Regions from separate parts of the Kluyvera georgiana genome, predicted to be linked through region 1. Evidence: predicted binding sites of a transcription regulator. Region 1 holds the regulator's gene; each other region holds the start of a gene.
The links. Region 1 encodes PurR, which represses purine synthesis genes. Its sites were predicted from a motif close to CANGCAAACGTTTGCNTG; they were not measured.
Positions count from the first base shown of each region.

Region 2: the regulator PurR is predicted to act here: its motif matches at 5,427-5,444, upstream of ABTW00_RS00710 (nucleobase:cation symporter-2 family protein).
Region 3: the regulator PurR is predicted to act here: its motif matches at 5,417-5,434, upstream of pyrC (dihydroorotase).

Region 1 covers NZ_CP158865.1:2,627,359-2,634,859, reverse strand. Annotated here, with positions in the region: gene punC (purine nucleoside transporter PunC) at 1-208, opposite strand, end outside; gene punR (DNA-binding transcriptional activator PunR) at 321-1,247, shown strand; gene purR (HTH-type transcriptional repressor PurR) at 1,251-2,276, opposite strand; gene ABTW00_RS12460 (YnhF family membrane protein) at 2,571-2,660, shown strand; gene ABTW00_RS12455 (MFS transporter) at 2,821-3,987, shown strand; gene sodB (superoxide dismutase [Fe]) at 4,067-4,648, opposite strand; gene ABTW00_RS12445 (C40 family peptidase) at 4,772-5,587, opposite strand; gene ABTW00_RS12440 (Grx4 family monothiol glutaredoxin) at 5,928-6,272, shown strand; gene rnt (ribonuclease T) at 6,329-6,976, opposite strand; gene gloA (lactoylglutathione lyase) at 7,080-7,487, opposite strand.
Region 2 covers NZ_CP158865.1:137,981-145,481, forward strand. Annotated here, with positions in the region: gene ABTW00_RS00695 (glycoside hydrolase) at 1-316, opposite strand, end outside; gene ABTW00_RS00700 (PTS transporter subunit EIIC) at 331-1,902, opposite strand; gene ABTW00_RS00705 (AsmA family protein) at 2,182-3,858, opposite strand; gene ABTW00_RS00710 (nucleobase:cation symporter-2 family protein) at 3,982-5,373, opposite strand; gene gltS (sodium/glutamate symporter) at 5,657-6,859, shown strand; gene glpK (glycerol kinase GlpK) at 6,993-7,501, opposite strand, start outside.
Region 3 covers NZ_CP158865.1:2,996,091-3,003,591, forward strand. Annotated here, with positions in the region: gene flgN (flagella biosynthesis chaperone FlgN) at 1-258, shown strand, start outside; gene murJ (murein biosynthesis integral membrane protein MurJ) at 303-1,838, opposite strand; gene ABTW00_RS14300 (Gfo/Idh/MocA family protein) at 1,949-2,872, opposite strand; gene ABTW00_RS14305 (YceH family protein) at 2,878-3,528, opposite strand; gene rimJ (ribosomal protein S5-alanine N-acetyltransferase) at 3,538-4,122, opposite strand; gene tatA (twin-arginine translocase TatA/TatE family subunit) at 4,442-4,651, shown strand; gene ABTW00_RS14320 (lipoprotein) at 4,791-5,351, shown strand; gene pyrC (dihydroorotase) at 5,487-6,533, shown strand; gene dinI (DNA damage-inducible protein I) at 6,605-6,850, shown strand; gene bssS (biofilm formation regulator BssS) at 7,127-7,381, shown strand.

The sequences.
Region 1 (7,501 bases):
GGCCATAGCGATCGGACAAGGGGCCCCACAGCAATTGCGCCACGGCGAAGCCCGCAAGGAACAGACTGAGACTTGCGCTGACGGCGGAAGCCGGCGTTTGCAGGTCTTGCTGAATGGCGGCAAACGCCGGTAGGTACATATCGGTCGCCAGAAAGCCCAGCACGCTCAGTCCCGCGAGCCAGACTAAAAATCCTTTCCCAGGTTGCATAAATCGCCCTTTTTATCGTAGTTCACACTGTGCCGCCGAGTGTAGAGAGTGCATTCGCGGTTGTGAAACGCTAATATTTGAGCCATGGATTCAAATTTTTTGTAGGCAGGAAATGTGGTCTGAATATTCGCTGGAAGTGGTGGATGCGGTTGCACGCAATGGTAGCTTTAGCGCCGCGGCACAGGAGCTACACCGGGTGCCCTCTGCGGTAAGCTATACGGTGCGACAGCTTGAAGAATGGCTGGCGGTGCCGTTGTTTGAGCGTCGCCATCGGGATGTTGAATTAACGCCCGCTGGAGCATGGTTCCTGAAAGAAGGCCGTTCTGTTATCAAAAAAATGCAGATCACCCGTCAGCAATGTCAGCAGATTGCTAACGGCTGGCGCGGCCAGCTGGCGATTGCTGTTGATAATATTGTCAAGCCACAGCGTACCCGCCAACTGATTGTCGATTTTTATCGCCACTTCAGCGACGTCGAACTGATTGTCTACCAGGAAGTCTTCAACGGCGTCTGGGACGCGCTGGCGGATGGTCGCGTGGAGCTGGCGATTGGCGCGACGCAGGCAATACCGGTAGGGGGGCGCTTTGCCTTTCGTGACATGGGGATGCTCAACTGGCACTGCGTGGTAGCCAGTTCACATCCGCTAGCAAAAATGGACGGGCCGCTGAGCGATGACGTGCTGCGCAACTGGCCGTCGCTGGTGCGGGAAGATACGTCGCGATCGCTACCCAAGCGAACGACCTGGCTGCTTGATAACCAGAAAAGGGTGGTGGTGCCGGACTGGTCGTCGTCGGAAACCTGTATTTCAGCAGGGCTCTGTGCGGCGATGGTCCCAGGGCATCTGGCGCAGCCGTGGCTGGAAACCGGGGAGTGGGTAGCGCTGGAACTGGAGAACCCGTTCCCGGATGCGGCCTGTTGTCTGACCTGGCAACAGAGCGAAGCGTCGCCGGCATTAAGCTGGCTGCTGGAGTATTTGGGAGATAGCGAAACGCTAAATGAAGAGTGGCTGCGGACGCCCCTTCAGGACGCCCACAGTTAACCCTTAACGACGGTAATCGCGATAAGGGCCGTCGGCCACGGAGCGTCGCTCGATCAGGCGCGGATGCACCTCAATCGACTGCGACTCTTCGCGCTTGCTGACGATGCGATCCATGAGCATGTTGAAGGCCGTCTCACCGAGCGAATCTTTCGGCTGATGGATGGTGGTCAGCGCCGGGGTAAAGAAACGAGAGTTACGCACGTTATCATACCCGATCAGCGAAATATCCTGCGGCACGCGCAGCCCCATCTCGTCGGCGGCGCAAAGCGCGCCCATCGCCATGATGTCGCCGCCGCAGAAGATTGCGGTAGGGCGCGGGTGCTGAGAGAGAATTTGCTGCATAGCGCGATAGCCAGACTCCGGCTCGAAGTCACCCTGGACTATCCAGTTTGCCGGAACATTGATTTGCGCTTCTTCCATGGCTTTCATAAAGCCGGCGAGGCGACCTGCACCGGTGTTACGCTCCAGCGGGCCTGGAATGACGCCAATATCGCGATGCCCGCGTTCAATCAAGTAACGACCAGCCATATAGCCGCCTTCGAAAGCATTATCGATGACCGAGTCGGTAAAGTCGGCTTTGGCTTCGCCCCAGTCCATCACCACCATTGGAATATGGCGATACTCTTCCAGCATTGAGAGCAGGGATTCCGGATATTCGGAACACATCACCAGCAGGCCATCAACGCGTTTTTGCGCCATCATTGACAGATAAGCACGCTGTTTCTCGAGGTTGTTCCATGCGTTGCCAAGAATCAGGGTATAGCCTTTCTGGAAGCAGTTTTTCTCAACGGCTTCGATAATCTCAGCAAAGTAGGCCGCTTCGCTGCTGGTTGCCAGCAAACCAATTGATTTGGTGTGGTTGACTTTCAGGCTACGGGCAACGGCGCTCGGTGAATAGTGCAGTTCTTTGATCGCTGCCCACACCGCTTCCCGCGTCTCTTCGGCGACAAAACGCGTTTTGTTAATTACATGTGATACGGTTGTAGTGGAAACGTTTGCGCGCTTCGCTACATCTTTAATTGTTGCCATTCCATCTCACTCCAGACCCTGGCCTGCCCCTGATAAACTCGAAACGAAAACGTTTGCCTTTATACACCCTGACGCAATTTTGTGGATTGCGGTTCGCCAGGAAAACGATACAGGACGACAGGAGGGGGTCAATGGCCGGTACGCTTATAAATAAGCGTCGAATTTTGACGTATCCGGACGCAAAGTGGAAGAGCAAAAACCAACATCCTGCTAAATCTGTGAAGATTTTTACGATTATCTGTGCAAAAATGAGTGAGCTCAGTTTTACTGTGGTCATAAAAAGGAGAAAAATTGATGAGTACCGAACTTAAGATGTCGCTCACCACGACCGTTATTGTGCTGGGTCTGATCGTCGCCGCTGGACTTACCGCTGTTCTGCATTAATTCTTCCATGAGGGGGCGCCCGCGCCCTCATGTCTGATTGTTATCAAATTAGCAATAATCTTTTGCTGTTTTGTACACTTCTGTTTTTCTGTGATTGATGTCATGCTTTTGCCCTAAATTGCCATGCCGCGTCTGTCGTGCGGCCACCTGGAGCTTTTGCATGAAAATCAATTTTCCCTTACTCGCGCTGGCCATTGGCGCTTTTGGCATAGGGACCACCGAATTCTCGCCGATGGGTTTACTGCCGGTCATTGCAAAGGGCGTTGACGTCTCGATTCCTGCTGCCGGTATGCTGATTAGCGCCTATGCGGTTGGGGTGATGGTCGGCGCGCCGCTGATGACGCTGCTGCTTTCTCATCGCGCGCGCCGTAACGCGCTGATCTTTCTGATGGCTATTTTTACGCTTGGCAACGTGCTATCGGCTATCTCGCCGGACTACACCACCTTAATGCTGTCGCGCATTATTACCAGCCTGAACCACGGCGCGTTCTTCGGCCTGGGGTCGGTTGTGGCGGCAAGCGTCGTGCCGAAGCATAAGCAGGCCAGCGCGGTCGCGACGATGTTTATGGGCCTGACGATCGCCAATATTGGCGGCGTACCGGCGGCAACCTGGCTGGGAGAAACAATTGGCTGGCGCATGTCGTTCCTGGCGACTGCAGGACTGGGAATTATCGCCATTATCGGTCTATGGTTGTCATTGCCGAAGGGCGGGGCGGGTGAAAAACCTGACGTGAAACGTGAATTGTCGGTGCTGGTGCGCCCACAGGTGCTTTCCGCACTGTTGACTACCGTACTCGGTGCTGGCGCGATGTTTACGCTCTACACCTATATTTCACCGGTGCTGCGCACGATCGCCGATGCGACGCCGGGCTTCATTACGTTGATGTTGGTGTTGATTGGCGTTGGGTTCTCTATCGGTAACTACCTCGGTGGCAAGTTTGCCGACCGCTCAGTCAGCGGCACGCTCAAGGGATTCCTGCTGTTGTTAATGGCAATCATGCTGGCCATTCCGTTCCTTGCGCAAACGCAGGTCGGCGCCGCGTTTAGCATGGTGGTGTGGGGGGCAGCAACCTTCGCCGTGGTACCACCGTTGCAGATGCGTGTTATGCGCGTCGCGCACGAAGCGCCGGGGCTGTCGTCCTCGGTCAATATTGGGGCGTTTAATCTTGGTAACGCATTAGGTGCGGTGGCCGGTGGCGCGGTGATTTCCGGCGGACTGGGCTACAGCTTTGTACCGGTGATGGGGGCGATTGTCGCCGCGCTGGCCCTGCTGGTGGTTTTCCTGAGCGGCCGTCGTCACGGTGAAGAGGCGTTCGCCAGCCAGTAAAACAAAAACGCAGAAGGCGTCACCTTCTGCGTCACTTAGTCACCCCCGCGAAGCGCTGCAACGCGGGGTTTTTTGCTGCTTACGCTGCCAGATTATCAGCGACGAATGCCCAGTTTACCAGAGCCCAGAAGTGCTCCAGATAGTTCGGACGCGCGTTGCGGTAGTCGATATAGTAAGCATGTTCCCACACGTCTACGGTCAGCAACGGCTTGGCGTCGGTCGTCAGCGGGGTGCCCGCGTTAGAGGTCGACACGATAGCCAGAGAACCGTCCGCTTTCTTCACAAGCCAGGTCCAGCCTGCGCCGAAGTTTTTCACTGCGGCATCGGTAAACTGCGCTTTGAATTCTGCGAAGCTGCCGAAGGATTTATTAATGGCTTCAGCGACAGCACCGGTCGGTTCGCCACCGGCATTTGGCGCCAGGCAGTGCCAGTAGAAAGTGTGGTTCCAGACCTGAGCGGCGTTATTGAACACGCCGCCTTCAGAAGAGCGCACGATCTCTTCCAGCGTTTTACCTTCAAACGCGGTGCCTTTGATCATGTTGTTCAGGTTGGTGACGTAAGTCTGGTGGTGTTTACCATAATGATACTCGAGCGTTTCCACGGAGATATGTGGAACAAGAGCGTCTTTGGCATACGGTAATGCAGGTAATTCGAACGACATTGCTACTCTCCTTTTATTATTGTGTACTCTCAATAACCCTGTATTGAGTAGGGATAGAGTAGCAAATTAAAAGGTGAGAGAAAAGATAAGCTTACCCCGTTTATTAACAAACGGGGCAAATGATTAACGAATGGTCTTCGGGGTCACCACGCGGCGGGCACCAACATAATGGCGGACCCAGTAATCTTCGCTGAGCGATGTGATCTGGATGTCCTGACCGGTACGCGGCGACTGAATAAATTTGCCATTACCGACGTATACGCCGACGTGATCGGCGGTGCCGCGGCCCTGAGTGCGGAAAAAGACTAAATCGCCGCTTTCCAGCTCGCTACGGTTAACCGGGCGGGCATCGCGTAAGTGGTACATTTCGTTTGCGGTACGGGGAATACGGATATTCACCAGGTCTTTATACGCATAGTAAACCAGCCCACTGCAATCGAAGCCCGTACGCGGCGAGTTTCCTCCCCAGCGGTAAGGTTTTCCCAACTGGCCCATCAGCTTGTTCATCGCGGTTTTCTGCGCTTTCTGGACACGAACCTTATGCGCTTGTGCAATCGTGGTGGGTTGTGTTTCTACCGGGCTGGTGGTGCAGGTTTTCTTATGGCCTTTACGCGTCGTCTTACAGGTGGTCACCACGTTGGCGGTTTTCACAGCGCGGGTTTTCGTGGTTTTCGTTGCGGCGGTTTTGCGAGAAGTCGGGGCCGCTTTTTTAGCGACAACCGGTGTAGATTTTTTCTTAGCAACGGTGGTGGTGGTTTTTTTCTTGGTGTTGGATTTGTTAACCGTATTCTTTTTCTTACGTTCGCTGCCTTTCACCGGAAGCGACTTTTGCGCCGTGGGCGTTTTGGCATGCCCTGTAGCATGCGCCAACGGCGTGAAGGATAATGATGTAAACAACAATGCACAGAGCGTGAACGACCATTTTTTTATCTGCGCCACTGAACAACCCTCTGAGTATGCAGGCTAAATATCCTTGCCTGGGTATGGTTTACAAAACTCAACGATTCTAATCCATAAAAACACGAAATGTTAATAGTGTTTTTCACTCTAAAACGCTGTTTCGTTAGCAAGTGCAAAAAAAAACATCATTTGATACAGCTTCTGTTAAAAAATGAGCAGGTTTTTCATCTGTCTGTCGATAAACACATATTGATAAGGCAACTTTACCCATCAGACGATAAAATAGTAAGGCGTGAATAAAATGTTATTTTCTGTTCAGGCCGCAAAACGCTACAATGGCGCACTACTGCCGTAAAAAGAAGTTTGAGGAAGCAAGACAATGAGCGAAACAATTGAAAAAATTCAGCGCCAGATCGCTGAAAACCCGATCCTGCTGTACATGAAAGGTTCCCCGAAGCTGCCAAGCTGTGGTTTCTCCGCGCAGGCCGTTCAGGCACTGTCCGCCTGCGGCGAGCGCTTTGCTTATGTTGATATCCTGCAGAACCCGGACATTCGTGCGGAACTGCCAAAATACGCCAACTGGCCGACTTTCCCGCAGCTGTGGGTTGACGGCGAGCTGGTCGGCGGTTGCGACATCATCATTGAAATGTATCAGCGTGGCGAACTGCAGCCGCTGATCAAAGAAACCGCAGCGAAATATGCGGAAGAGCCGAAAGCTGAGTAATCGGCTAACAGGTACTGAAACAAAAAAGCGACCCGAGGGTCGCTTTTTTTATGCCGCTACTCGTCAGCCGCGATGGGCAGCGGCCAGCCGCCCAGGCGCTTCCAGCGGTTAACGATTTCACAAAACAGGAGCGCCGTCTGCTCGGTATCGTACAGGGCAGAGTGGGCCTGGCTGCTGTCGAAATTCATACCGGCGGCGGTGCAGGCTTTAGATAATACCGTCTGTCCCAGCGCCAGCCCGCTCAGCGCAGCGGTGTCGAAGGTGACGAAGGGATGGAACGGATTGCGCTTAAGCGAGGCGCGATCGGCGGCGGCCATCATAAAGCTGTGATCGAAAGTGGCGTTGTGCGCCACCATAATCGCGCGGTTACAATCGCTGTCTTTCATGCCTTTACGTACCATTTTGAAGATGGCATGCAGAGCATCATATTCGCTCACCGCGCCGCGCAGCGGATTATTGGGATCGATACCGTTAAACGCCAGCGCTTCCGGTTCGAGGTTGGCGCCTTCGAACGGCTCAACGTGGAAGTGTAACGTGGTGTCCGGCATCAGCCAGCCTTGCTCATCCATTTTCAACGTAATTGCCGCTATTTCGAGCAGGGCATCCGTTTTGGCATTGAATCCGGCAGTTTCCACATCGATGACTACAGGATAAAACCCACGAAAACGGTCGCATAGACCATTAAGTTGCGCATTGTCGGACATCAGAATCTCTTAACTCAGAAAAAGTAGCGCGCATTATGGCAAATTTTGCCGCGGCTTGGGAAGGCGGGTAAAAAAACGGGTGCGCAGCCGCACCCGAGGAGAATCAGTTGCCGAGACCTTTACCGGCATCTTTTTCTTCAATCAGTTCGATTTTATAACCGTCCGGATCTTCAACAAACGCAATCACCGTGGTGCCGCCTTTGACCGGGCCAGCTTCACGGGTCACGTTGCCGCCGTTCTGGCGAATGCGTTCGCAGGCTTCCGCGGCGTTATCGACGCTCAGGGCGATATGGCCATAGGCCGTGCCCAGCTCGTATTTATCCACGCCCCAGTTATAGGTCAGCTCGATCACCGCTTCGTCGCTCTCTTCGCCGTAACCAACGAATGCCAGAGAGTACTTGTATTCAGTGTTTTCGCTGGTGCGCAGCAGCTTCATGCCCAGAACTTTGGTGTAAAAATCAATGGAGCGTTGCAGATCGCCGACGCGCAGCATGGTATGCAGTAAACGCATGATATCCCTCGTCC
Region 2 (7,501 bases), 2.5 Mb from region 1:
CTTGCCCCAGGGTGTTGTGCCGTAACGCGATACGTTCGTCGCGAATTCGGCTGTCATCGCCGCCCACGCGCAGCGTGGTAATCACGTAGTTGGCGTCTTTCAGCGCCTCGACGGGATCGGTGGTCAGTGAGAAGTGAATGTCCGGACGCAGCGTATTAAAAACATAGCGCGCAATTTCACCAAAGATGGCCAGATTTTCCGTGGAGTTATCGAGAAAAACGACCTCCTTTAAACCAATACGATACGCATTCCAGGCCAGAGATTTTGCCAGAAAAGCCGAGCGGACGCCGCCGCCACCTAAAACGGTTAATTTCATCTTATTTTCCTCAATTAATGCGTAGTGAGCCAGTTATCAACGTGCGTCCGAATTTGTCCTACTTTGACACCGTATATAACCTGTACTTCGTTTTTATTTCTGACGACTCCGTTAGCCCCCGTGGTTTTTAATAGCGCCTCATCGATCTTATCGAGGTCATGAATCGCCACGCGAAGTCGGGTAAAACAGTTATCTACTGAAATAATATTTTCTTTACCGCCAAGCCCCTGGATAATATCGTCCGTAGTGCTATTTCCCGTTTTGGCGGTGGCTTTTATTTTTTCACGATATTCAGCTTTGCTATAAAGTTTGACGTCATCATCGTCCTCACGTCCCGGTGTTTTAAGATTCAGTTTCAGGACCAGGGTACGGAATATCAGGTAATAGACCGCGAACTGCCCACAGCCAATCAGGATGTAACCCGGCCAGCGCGTTAATGACGCGGGTAACGGCAGGTTATAGATAATAAATTCAATCAGCCCTGACGCTCCCCACGGTCTGACGGTGAAGATATCGCAGATAGCCTGCGAAGCGGCGGTCAGCGTAGCGTGAATGACCCACAGCAGCGGTGAGACAAATAAGAAGGTGAACTCAATCGGCTCGGTGATCCCGGTGAGCATCGAGGTAATGATAGCGGGCAGCAGAATGGCTTTCGCCAGCGCTTTTTTCTCCGGCTTCGCCGTGTGGTAGAAAGCCAGTGAAGCGCCCGCAAGGCCAAAGATGGTAGTCATTCCCTGCTGTGAAAAACGCAGTGCGTCGTTCATCACCGGAGTGAGGTCCGGGTGACGCATATAGGCGAGAAAAATGGCCTGGGTGCCGGAGACGGTTTGTCCATCGACGCTGAGCGTACCGCCAATCTGCGTCAGCTGGAACGGCGACCAGACGAAGTGGTGCAGACCGGTTGGAATCAGGAATTTCTCAAAGAAACCGTAAACGAAGACCCCGGCCACGCCCGCATTTTTCATAAAGCCGGTCAGGGCGGCGATACCATGGGTCATGAACGGCCAAAACCAGGTAAAAGCAATAGCGTAAGCGATGACAACGGGCGTCATCGCGATAAGCGTGAGCTTTGCGCCACCGTACATCGAAAGCGCGCCGGGCAGTTCAATGGCGGAGACCTTGTTGTGCACCCAGGCGATAGTACAGCCGAGAATAATCCCTAAAAATATCCCCATATCAACGACGACAAAACCCAGGAGCTGCGTTTGCCCGGTGCCGTAATATTCGCCGTTAATTTTTTCGGCAATCCCACCGGTAAATTCCAGCCATGAGTGGTTAGCGCCAAGGAACATAATGAAGCACATCACTGAAACCAGTGCGACTTCGGTTTTTTTATCTTTTGCCAGGCCATAGCTAATGCCCACGCAGAATAATAAACCCAAATTACCGAATAACGGCCAGAACGTATCCCCTAATAGTTGGCCAAGTTGGTGGAGAAAACCGGTTTCCGAAAATAAAGTCGGGTTAGTCAGAACTGAACTTAAAGCCAGGATCAAACCGATAACAGGAAGAAATAATACTGCTCCTATCATCGCTCTGGAGAACTTTTGCATATTCTCCAGAACACGTTGGCGTATTCCAGACATAATAGAGGTTCCTTAAATGTAGGGCGTTTTTAATTATTGATATGCACTTCCAGTGAGTGAGTTATAGCAAGGATGGATGACGTGCGGAACCTGTTGCGAAGAATAGGCACAAACTGGCAGGAAATGAAAACAGGTTTCGGGGGAGCCCCCTCACCTTAACCCTCTCCCCGAGGGGGAGAGGGGACCGATTGTGCGGCTAGCATGTTTGGTTGTCTCCCTCGCCCCTTTGGGGAGAGGGCCGGGTGAGGGGAAACACTTGCACAATCTCGCCTGGCCGGGCTACTTCACCACGCCCCCCAGCATCTGCTGCGTGACTTCCTTCTTATCCATATTCACCGCATGCAGCTGTCCATTCACCGTCGGTTTTAGCGGTGCATCCGCTTGTACATTGCCGCTGGCCGTAAGCTGAACATTGCCATCGCCGTCGATCGGCAATGCGGGCCAGCCCCACTGCTGGAGCACGTTCAGCGGCACGCCGCGACCGTTAAGCGTGACGCGGGTCTGGCGCTGCGGCTGCTGTGAGACCGTGGCGGTGGCTTCCAGAATCCCTTTCTCGGTAAAGGCGCTCAGTTCGCTGATGTTGACCTGAGAGGCATCAGCGTTCAGCGTCATGGACGGGCGGCGGACGTCAACGCGGTTAAAGGTCGCCGCCGCACCGTTCAGCGTCGCGCTGCCGCCCCACACGCCCCACTGGCGGTTTTTAACCAGTTGCAGGTTGGCGCCGTAGCCGTCCAGCGCGGTGATCTGCCACGGGAAGGCCGGGTCGATATCGATAATCAGGTTACGGCTGGCGCCGAATTTCTTCAGCGTTACGCTTTGTAGCCACGGCGGCAGTTGCTCCATCCACAGCGTTTTCCAGTTCTCCGGCAGCGTATACTCCAGCCCGGCGAAGACCGCATCGTCCAGCACCAGGGCGTTAGCGTCGCGCAACCAGTTGCCGGAGCTGCGCACCATCCCCCCTTCCCAACGTGAGGTGAACTGCCGCAGCGCGATGCCCTGCGGCGAGAATTCCGCGTTGAGAATCGGGTCGAGCAGGTGCAGAGAACCGTAGATAAATTCGCTGGCGTTGAGCGACAATTTTCCATCGCTGCTCTGCCAGCCGCCCTGGCTCAGCGTCAGGTTGCGCAAGTTCAGGTCCAGATCGGTGACCGCCCAGTCTGGCCCCTGCAAGCGCGCATCGGTCACGTCGAGCCGGCCAATCTGTAATGACGGTACGGTGGTCAGCGGGGCAAGGAAGTCGAGCAGCGATTTATCGCTTTGCATGCGGATATCGTTGAGGCGCAGATTATCAACCACCCAGCTGCCGTCCGCGTTGCGGCGGGCATTGCCCGTCAGCGAGCCACGCGCCATATCCGCACCGACGGTGGTCAGGGTAACTTCATCGTTATTGATATCGCCCTCAATCAACACGTTGGTGGCCGGTACGCCGTTCAGCGCCAGCGAGCCTGCGCTCATTTGAATACGCGCTTTTTTGCCCAGCACGTTGCCGGCTTCCGGCGCCCACGGCATCACGCCGCCGGAGACACGCTGCGCGCTCAGCTCCCAGCCGGTTTCCGGGCTGTTGAGCGCCATATTGCTCAGCTGTAGGCGGTCGGCGACAAACGGCAGCGGCGCGGTGGATGGCGACAGGTTAAGGGTACCGTCCTGTAAAAGAATGGTATCAACATGCAGCGGATCGGTAATTTGCCGCGAGCTTAGACCAATATCTACGGTTTTCGCGACCAGCGTCGCGGGCTTGCCATCGCGGCCAAAAGTGACGTTTTGCAGCAGGATATGCGACGGGGACGAGAAGCGGTGATCCATCGCATCGAACTTCACCTGCCAGGTGGTGTTGTCGCTGAGCCACTGGCTGATGTGGCGCGCGCCCCAGCGCGTTTGCAGTAGAAAGTAAAAGGCCAGAATCACCAGCAGCAGGGCGATCAGCAGCCAGATAATGAGCTTTCCAAGAAATTTCATGATCTTCCGTCCTGAGAATGGCACATAAACCTGTTATGCATGATTTATGCGCAATCCTCAAGGCGGGAATCGTTTTATTCGATGTCAGCGGCAGTGGCTAACGCGCCACTGCCGCGAGGTGAATTACTCTTTCTCTGGCGGGAAAACCAGGTTCAGAATGATGGCGGTGATGCCGCCCGCGGCGATGCCGGAAGAGAGCAGGTTTTTCAGCCAATCTGGGGCAAACTGCAGAATCTGCGGCTGCTGGGAAACGCCCAGGCCAACGGCCAGCGACAGCGCGATAATCAGAATGGCGCGGCGGTTCAGCGGCTCGCGGGAAACGATGCGCACGCCGGAGGCAGCGATGGTGCCGAACATCACCAGCGTTGCGCCGCCGAGGACAGGTTCCGGAATGTGCTGTACGAAGCCGCTTACCGCCGGGAACAGGCCAAGCACGATCAGCATCAGCGCTACCACAAAGCCAACGTAGCGGCTGGCGACGCCGGTCAGCTGAATAACGCCGTTGTTCTGGCCGAAGCAGGAGTTCGGGAAGGTGTTGAACACCGCGGAGACGCAGGAGTTGAGGCCGTTTGCCAGCACGCCGCCCTTCAGGCGCTTCATATACACCGGGCCGGAAACCGGCTGCTCGGAAACGTCAGAAGTGGCGGTAATGTCGCCGATGGTTTCCAGCGAGGTGATCATAAACACCAGCATCAGCGGCAGCAGCAGATTCCAGTCGATGCCGAGGCCGTAGTACAGCGGGGTGGGGATCATAATCAGGCTGCTATTGGTCGGGGCCGCGTTTTCCGGCAGCATGCCGAGGAACCAGGCAATCAGATAGCCCGCTGCCATCGCGATCACCAGCGAAGCGATGCGCAAGTACGGGTTACGCTGGCGGTTAAGCAGAATAATAATGGCCAGCACTACGCCTGCCAGCAGCAGGTTTTTCGGTGCGCCGAAGGTATTGTCGGCCATGGCCGCATAGCCGCCGCCGATGGAGGTCAGGCCGACCTGAATCAACGACAGGCCGATAATCATCACCACCACACCGGAGACCAGCGGCGTAATCACGCGGCGCGCCAGGTGCAGCACGCGAGATAAGACCATCTCGGTGCAGCTTGCCAGCATCAGGGTGCCAAACAGCGCTGCCATCATCGTCGGCACGTCCGCGCCGCCGGTTTTCAACGCCGTGCCGCCCATAATCAGCGGAGCCACGAAGTTAAAGCTGGTGCCCTGAATCGACAACAGACCAGAGCCTACCGGGCCCCAGGCTTTAATCTGAATGATCGATGCCACACCGGAAGCGAATAACGACATGCTGATAATGTGCTGAGTATCTTCAGCCGGCAGGCCAAGGGCCTGACAGATCAGCAGCGCTGGGGTGATCACCGCGACAAACATCGCCAGCAGGTGCTGGAGTGCGGCGAAGAGGGTCTGCGGAAGCGGCGGACGGTCTTCCAGGCGGTAAATCAATTCGCTGGTTTGCTTATGCGCAATCGGTTGCGCATTGGCTTGTTCGAGTGTGTTAGAGGACATCTCAGAGGCAATCTCGTGGTGGAAAAGTGGCGATTTTAGCGGACTGGTTGGTAAAAGCAAACGGTTGCTTTCGTGCGCGGTAAATTATTGCGGAAAATAACCATGCCAGGTGCGCGTGTTTAACCGCGTGCGTTAACGAAAATGCTGACAAATAATACCTTTTTCTATCACTTTAGCGCTTTTCATGATTACACTTTGGGCCGATGCCTCAAGAAGAGGCGATCTCGACATCGGAAAATTGTCGCGTGTGAATGGATCATGCGTTTAGTCAGGAGCTGTAATTATGTTTCATCTCGATACCTTATCGACGCTCGTTGCCGCAACGCTCGTATTGCTGCTGGGACGAAAGCTGGTCCAGAGCGTTTCCCTTCTCAAGAAATACACCATTCCCGAGCCCGTCGCGGGCGGCCTGCTGGTGGCGCTTGCGCTGCTGGTGCTGAAAAAAAGCCTGGGTTGGGAAATCGACTTTGATATGAGCCTGAAAGATCCGCTGATGCTGGCTTTCTTCGCGACCATTGGTCTGAACGCGAATATCGCCAGCCTGCGCGCGGGCGGAAAAGTGGTGGGCACATTCCTGATTGTGGTGGTCGGCCTGCTGCTGCTGCAAAACTCGCTGGGTATTGGGATGGCGAAGCTGCTGGGGCTGGATCCCTTAATGGGGCTGCTGGCGGGCTCGATTACGCTGTCGGGCGGTCACGGTACCGGCGCGGCGTGGAGCAAGCTGTTTATTGAGCGCTATGGTTTTGAGAACGCAACCGAAGTGGCGATGGCTTGCGCAACCTTCGGGCTGGTGCTCGGTGGATTGATTGGCGGCCCGGTTGCGCGTTTTCTGGTCAAACACTCCTCGTCGCCGGAAGGCACGCCGGATGACCAGGCGGTGCCGACCGCGTTCGAAAAGCCGGACGTTGGCCGCATGATTACCTCGCTGGTGCTGATTGAGACCATTGCGTTGATCGCCATTTGCCTGACCATCGGCAAAATTATTGCGCAACTGCTAGTGGGAACCGTACTGGAGCTGCCAACGTTTGTTTGCGTGCTGTTTGTCGGCGTCATTGTCAGCAACGGTCTGGCATTACTGGGTTTTTATCGTGTTTTCGAGCGAGCGGTTTCCGTATTGGGCAACGTCAGCCTGTCGCTGTTTTTAGCCATGGCGCTGATGAGTCTCAAGCTGTGGGAACTGGCGTCGTTGGCGTTGCCGATGCTGATTATTCTGTCGGTGCAGGCGCTGGCGATGGGGCTGTATGCTATTTTCGTCACCTACCGCCTGATGGGCAAAAACTATGACGCGGCGGTGCTGGCGGCGGGCCACTGCGGTTTTGGTCTTGGCGCGACGCCGACGGCGATTGCCAACATGCAGGCGATTACCGAGCGTTTTGGGCCATCTCATATGGCGTTCCTGGTGGTGCCGATGGTGGGGGCGTTCTTTATTGATATCGTCAACGCGCTGGTGATTAAGCTGTTCCTGCTGCTACCGATGTTTGGTTGAAATAAAAATGCCGGAGCTTATCTCCGGCATTTTTTTGCCTGATGGCGCTACGCTTATCAGGCCTACAGGCGGTATCTCACCGTAGACCGGATAAGGCGTGTTCGCGCCGCCATCCGGTATCCCCGCTCGGTGCTTACTCGTCGTGTTCTTCCCACGCTAACGCGCGTTTCACCGCTTTCTTCCAGCCGCTATAGCGGAAGTTACGCTCGGTGGTCTCAATCCCCGGACGGAACTCGCGCTCAATCACCGCTTTCTCCTGCAGCTCATCCAGATTCTGCCAGAAGCCCACCGCCAGACCGGCCAGGTAGGCCGCGCCGAGCGCCGTCACTTCGCGCACTTCCGGACGCTCAACTCGAGTACCCAGAATGTCGGACTGGAACTGCATCAGGAAGTTGTTGGCCACCGCGCCGCCGTCTACGCGCAGGGCGTGTAGACGAATGCCGGAGTCTGCCTGCATCGCTTCCAGCACGTCACGGGTCTGGTAGGCGATGGATTCCAGGGTGGCGCGAATAATGTGGTTTGAATTCACGCCGCGCGTCAGGCCGAAAATCGCGCCGCGCGCATACGGATCCCAGTACGGCGCGCCCAGGCCGGTAAAGGCAGGCACCACGTACACGCCGTTGGTGTCTTTCACTTTGGTGG
Region 3 (7,501 bases), 370 kb from region 1:
CAGCGTCGCGTCGAACAAGACGCCCAGCGAAGCATCGATAATGAAGATATCGTCAGCCGCTGGCAGACCATTACGGAAACCACGCAGCAGCTGCGTCGGTTAAATCAGCATAATGGCTGGCTGCTTGAAGGGCAGATTGTCCGCAACCAGCAGGCGATCGATGTGCTGAAGCCGTTCCAGGAGACGGGGCTGTACGGAAAGGATGGTCAGGCAGCGGGCAACGCTGTTACCCGTAGCGCGAAGAAATTCTCGGTCTGAACACGGGCGGGGCCACAGAACGTGCCCCGCGAAGTGTATTTCGTTTACGCCGTCCGGCGTACAAACTCTTTAATCCGGAAGCCCAGAATGGCCAGCGCGGCAAAATAGGCCACCACGCCCACCACGACCACGCCCATCAAACGCAACAGACGAAAAGGCATCGACCCCTGCGACCACTCCGGCATGACGTGCATCATACCCAGCAGCGCCGCCGCCATCACCACGACCGACACCACCAGACGCACTAAGAACATGCGCCAGCCCGGCTGCGGGGTGAAGATTTTCTGCTTACGCAACTGCCAGTACAGCAGTGCGGCATTCAGACAGGCCGCCAGACCAATCGACAGCGACAGCCCGGCGTGCTTCAGCGGGCCGATAAACGCCAGGTTCATCACCTGGGTCATAATCAGTGTCACAATAGCAATCTTCACCGGCGTTTTAATGTCCTGACGCGAATAGAAGCCCGGCGCCAGCACTTTAACGACGATAAGCCCCATCAGGCCAACGGAATAAGCCACCAGCGCGCGCTGGGTCATCGCAGCATCAAAGGCGGTAAATTTACCGTACTGGAACAGCGCCACGGTCAGCGGCTTGGCCAGAATCCCCAGCGCCACCGCGCTCGGCAGCGCCAGCAGGAAGCACAGGCGCAGCCCCCAGTCCATGAGACGGCAGTATTCGTCGTGGTTACCGCTGGCAAAGCTTTTCGACAGCGACGGCAGCAGGATGGTCCCCAGCGCCACGCCCAGCACGCCAGACGGGAACTCCATCAGACGGTCGGCGTAATACATCCACGAGACGGAACCGGAAACGAGAAACGAGGCAAAAATGGTGTTGATGATAAGCGAGATCTGGCTCACCGAAACGCCGAGGATCGCCGGCCCCATCTGTTTCACCACCCGCACCGCGCCCGCATCTTTAAAGTTGATGCGCGGCAGCACCAGCATGCCGATTTTTTTCAGATGCGGAAGTTGATAAGCCAGCTGCAGCACGCCGCCGACGGTCACCGCCCACGCCAGCGCCAGCACCGGCGGATGGAAATGCGGCGCGGCGAACAACGCAAAGCCGATCATGCTGATATTGAGGAACGTTGGCGCAAAAGCCGGGACCGAGAAGCGGTTCCAGGTATTCAGAATCGCGCCCACCAGCGAGGCAAGCGAAATAAGCAGAATATAGGGGAAGGTAATGCGCAGCAGTTGAGTGGTAAGCGCGAATTTGTCGGCAGTGTCGGCAAAACCCGGCGCGGTGATGGTGATCACCCACGGCGCGGCCAGCATCCCCAACACGGTAACAATCGCCAGCGCCAGCGTCAGCAGCCCCGAGACGTAGGCAACAAAGACCCGCGTAGCCTCTTCACCCTGCTTGCTTTTGTATTCGGCCAGAATCGGCACAAACGCCTGGGAAAACGCCCCTTCGGCAAAAATACGACGCAGCAGGTTCGGCAGCTTAAACGCCACGAAAAAGGCGTCGGTGGCCATTCCTGCCCCAAACACCCTCGCCACAATCGCGTCGCGTGCAAATCCCAGCACGCGCGAAAACATGGTCATCGAGCTGACGGCTGCCAGCGATTTTAATAGGTTCATGACTTTGTGATTCCAAACCCGCAAACAAAACGCCCGGCAGACGGGCGCGAAAAAGTGGCGTTAGTCTACCGGGTTCGGGATGAATTGCTACTGCCAGTTGTTACAGCTGATTATTCGCGGATCGCCTCATGCCACAGCCCTTCCACGATACGCTGAGCCATAATCGCCTGCTCTCCCGCCGTTTCCGGAACCGTCTGATTTTGCACGCATTCAATAAAATGATGCGCACAGCCGACGAACCCACGCTGTTCAAGGGTCGTTTGCCAGCCGGGAATCGGCCGCGTCACCACGCCTGCGCCGCGCTCTTCACGCCATTCGCGCATATCAATAACCTCATACAGCCCGCCGTCCGCCACCGCCTGCACCGACTCACGCTGGCTGCCAGCGCGGCGATGCATGCTGGTAGTGATTTGCATCCCTGCCTGGCTGAAGTGATGCTCAGCATAGAACATGCAGCCCTCATCGGTGGTTTGCAGCACGCCATCGCTGAGTTTGGCCTTACCGCCCGCCAGCCAGAGCGCGGTATCCACCACGTGCAGATAGTCATCCAGCAGGGTAAATCGCAGATCGTGCGGGCCAACGCTGTCGCTACGATGTTTATCCATCCGCAGCGAGGCCATTTCACCCGCCTGTTTTTTCAGCTCACGGTACAGCGGCGAAAAGCGGCGGTTGAAACCGACCATCAGGGTCAATTTTTTGCGCGCCGCCAGCGCCACCAGCCGTTCCGCATCGTCGAGCTTATCGGCCAACGGTTTATCCACGCAGACGTGCACGCCTGCGTTCAGCAGCTCGCTGACCACCGCATAGTGAGACGCCGTAGAACTGTGCACAAACACCGCGTCGCACTGGGCCGCCAGCGCCGCCAGCGAATCGGCGTAAGGCATGCGGTAGGTTTCGCACACCTTCAGCGCCTTTTCTTTACCCGGCGACCAGGCCGCCTGGAGCGTCCAGTCCGCTGCCGCGCTCACCACCGGCAGCCAGGCCTTCTGCGCAATGCCGCCCAGGCCAACCACGCCAATGCGTATTTTAGCCATGCTGATTACTCCCCAAGGTGCGCCAGCAGTGAATCCAGACGCTGCTTCAGTTCTGCAACTTCACCTTCCAGCGCCTCAACACGAGCGCGCAGGTCATCATCGGCAAGCGGGGAATCGCTCTGTATTGCCGCCGATTGCACATCTACTTCACCGCTGAACAGGTGCATGTAGCGACTTTCGCGCTTGCCCGGCTCGCGCGGCAGACGTACAACAAACGGGCCATCTTCGCGGTTTGCCAGCCGCTCCAGAGTGCTCTCCACCTCGGCCATGTCGGCAAATTCATGCATGCGCTGGGCGCGACCACGCAATTCACCCGGCGTCTGCGCACCGCGCAGCAGCAGTGTCGTCACCAGCGCCACCTCAGCCGACGAGAGTTTCAGATCGCCAAACTCCGAATTGCAAAAACGCTGTTCGTACTTCGTGACGCGGTTACCAAAACCGCTGACGGTACGCAGGAAGTGGCGTTTGACCAGGTTATCGAGTTGATCCTGTACTTCCGCTTCGCTAAGCGTCATCACCGGCTCACGATTGGTTTTCTGGTTACAGGCGGTCGCTACGGCGTTGATCGACAGCGGATACTGCTCCGGCGTCGTCACCTGCTTTTCCAGCAGGCAGCCGATCACACGAGCTTCCAGAGGCGTTAATTGGTATTTCATGGTGATTCCTTAGCGGCCAGGCGTCCATTGTGGGGTGGTTAAGGCGGTCAGCACGTGATCGCGCCATTCACCGTCAATCAGTAGATAGTCTTTCGCATAACCCTCTTTTTCAAAACCGAGGCGCGCCAGCAGATTCCCGCTGCGCTGATTATGCGGCATGTAGTTCGCCATAATACGGTGAATATGCTGCGTGCGCTGCATATAACGAATAGCGGCGGTCAGCGCTTCGTACATCATCCCCTGCCCCTGCCACTTCTGGCCGATGGAGTAGCCGAGATAGCACGCATGGAATGATCCGCGCACCACGTTGGAGAAGTTGGCGACGCCGATAATCTCTTTTTCCTCAGGGTCAAGCAGCGCGAAATAAAAGGCGGTTCCCTGCTTGTGAAACTCGTTAATCATCGACAGGCGCGCCTGCCACCCCGAGGGATAGCAGTGGCTGTCATCGCGAATGGGTTCCCAGGGTTTTAAAAACTGTCGATTCTCGGCGTAATAATCCGCCAGACGCCACGCATCCCGGTCGTGAATCAACCGCACAACCAACCGATCCGTGGTCAACCGAACTTTCGGCACGTTACTGCGATAGCCAAACATCTCACTACTCCTGTCACCAATCTATACCCTGGTCGTTTAACTATACCTGCCCGGCGGCAGCCAATGAAAACAACACGCTGTCTTTTTGCATTGTGATAAAAAAGGACCGTCGCTGGCAATACGAGAAAAGGTGAGATCGCGCGGAAAATGAAGATGTTTCGTCTCAACGGCCCACAGACGCTAACCAGTTGAGAAATGAGATAAAACGCAACGGCTATTTTCTGTCAGATCCAGTGTGCGAATTTATGCCATTAACAGACAAATAATTCCCCGCGCGGTTTGCGAGAATTCATCATTATTTTCTCAATAGGTTTGTATCATGGGTGAAATTAGCGTTACCAAACTCTTAGTTGTCGTCGTGCTTTTTGTGCTGGTGTTCGGCACCAAAAAACTCGGCTCCCTCGGGGCGGACCTGGGCACGGCGTTAAAGGGCTTTAAAAAGGCGATGAACGACCTGCACGCCGACACAGATGCCGACTTTGCCGCCGAGAAGAAAACGGCAGAGAATAAGCCGCGCGATCGAGCCTGAAGCCCGCAAAATCAGCGAGTAGCGTTCGCCATTTTGTCCTATCCGCGGCACTTTCAGTATTTTCCGCTGTCAGAGTCCTACTGACAGCGTATGCTGCTTGATGTCAGGATGCATACAACGCTTTACGTTGAGGAACCCCATGAAAAAATTGTTTGTCATTGCCGCCCTGATCGTTAGCGGCCTGGTTGTTGGCTGTAATCAGCTTACGCAATATTCGGTCAGCGAGCAGGAAATTAACCAGGCGTTGCAAAAACGCAATAATTTCTCCAAAGATATCGGGGTCCCAGGCGTGGCAGACGCCCATATCGTCCTCAATAATTTAACCAGCGCCATTGGCCGCGAAGAGCCGAATAAAGTGACCCTGAGCGGCGACGCGAAGCTGGATCTGAATTCGCTGTTTGGTAGCCAGAAGGCCAACATTGCCCTGAAGCTGAAGGCGCTACCGGTATTTAATCAGGAGCAAGGCGCCATCTATCTGCAGGAGATGGAAGTGGTGGATGCTAAAGTCACGCCGGAAAAAATGCAGTCGGTGGTGCAAACGTTGATTCCGTATCTTAATCAGTCGCTGCGCACCTACTTCAATAAACAGCCGGCCTACGTGCTGAAAGAAGATGCCAGCAAGGGTGAAGCACTGGCGAAAAAATACGCGAAAGGCATTGAAGTGAAGCCAGGCGAGATCGTTATCCCGTTCACCAATTAATTCCTTTTTATTCATGCCCGATGGCGCCCTGTCATCGGGCATTATTTTTTACGGAAAAGGATGCAAAGGAAAACGTTTACGCTTATCCTTAGTGCCCGGCAAAAATGACTGATATCCCACCAGCCGGAGCCTTACATGACCGCATTACCGCAAGTTCTGAAAATTCGCCGCCCAGACGACTGGCATATCCATCTTCGCGACGGCGAGATGTTGAAAACGGTTGTTCCGTATACCAGCGAGCTGTATGGCCGCGCGATCATCATGCCGAACCTGGTTCCGCCCATTACCACCGTCGATGCGGCTATCGCCTATCGCCAGCGCATTCTCGACGCGGTGCCTGCCGGGCACGACTTCACGCCGCTGATGACCTGCTATTTGACCGATACGCTGGATCCCAACGAACTGGAGCGCGGTTTTAACGAAGGCGTATTCACCGCCGCCAAGCTGTATCCGGCTAACGCCACCACCAACTCCAGCCATGGCGTCACCAGCACCGATGCGATTATGCCCGTGCTGGAGCGCATGGAAAAACTGGGCATGCCGCTGCTGGTGCACGGCGAAGTGACCCATGCAGAAATCGATATTTTCGACCGTGAAGCGCGCTTTATCGACAGCGTGATGGAACCGCTACGCCAGCGTCTTCAGGGCCTGAAAGTGGTGTTCGAACACATCACGACCAAGGATGCCGCCGAGTATGTGCGCGACGGCAACGACCTGCTTGCCGCCACCATCACGCCGCAGCATCTGATGTTCAACCGCAACCATATGCTGGTCGGCGGCGTGCGCCCGCACCTCTACTGCCTGCCGATTCTCAAACGCAACGTTCACCAGCAGGCGCTGCGCGAGCTGGTCGCCAGCGGGTTTACCCGCGCCTTCCTCGGCACCGATTCGGCGCCGCACGCGCGTCACCGTAAAGAAGCCAGCTGCGGCTGTGCGGGTTGCTTCAACGCGCCTACCGCGCTGGGTAGCTATGCCACCGTGTTTGAAGAGATGAACGCACTGGAGCACTTCGAAGCGTTCTGCTCGCTGAACGGCCCGCGTTTCTACGGCCTGCCGATTAACGACAGCTACGTTGAGCTGGTACGTGAAGAGAGCCAGGTCGAGGAAAGCATCGCCCTGAGTGATGATACGTTAGTGCCGTTCCTCGCCGGAGAAACGCTGCGCTGGACGATGAAAAAATAAAATCGCGCCCCCTGTTGTAAACCCCTGAATATGACTGTATAAATATACAGTATATTACACAGGGGGCAATTATGCGTATTGAAGTCACTATTGCAAAAACCACCGCGCTGCCGGCAGGCGCCTTAGACGCGCTGGCAGACGAACTTTCCCGCCGTATCAACAACCAGTTCCCGGATAGCGGTGGCGCCGTTAGCGTGCGCTATGCTGCCAGCAATAACCTTTCCGTGATCGGTGGCATTAAAGAAGATAAAGACCGCATCAGCGAAATCCTGCAGGAAACCTGGGAGAGCGCCGACGACTGGTTCATCACCGACTAATTTTTTCCCTCATTGTGTTTTTTGCCGGGTCGCCCCGGCTTTTTTTATTCCCGCGCTTGTTTTTTTGTGATCTAACCCCACTTTTTAGATTAGCGGTAAAAAATTGCGCGACATGGTCATTTATTGCGCAAATAGCCGGCTAACTCAGGAATTTGTGTTGCTTTTGATTTCAATTCTCGAGTATTTATTGAAGTGTTGTATACTGATAAAGCTTCACAAAAAATTGCATTAGACCTCGAGAGTTGTTGCCTTTTAACACGTAAATAAGGGGTTATGATGGAAAAGAATAATGAAGTCATCCAGACCCATCCCCTCGTCGGATGGGACATCAGCACCGTAGATAGCTATGATGCGCTGATGTTGCGCCTGCACTACCAAGACCCCAATCAATCGAGCAATAAAGAAGCAGAAGTTGGCCAGACGCTATGGCTGACGACGGATGTCGCACGTCAGTTTATTTCCATACTGGAAGCCGGGATTGCCAAAATTGAGTCTGGCGATTACCAGGTCAACGAGTATCGTCGGCATTAACGCCGATACTTTTCTCGTCGTAATGGCAAACAGGCACCCTCGGGTGCCTTAATTATTTTCACGCTTGTATAACAACTGCGGCTTAATTTACTCTACCAGACTCAGATTTCGCGCCTCATT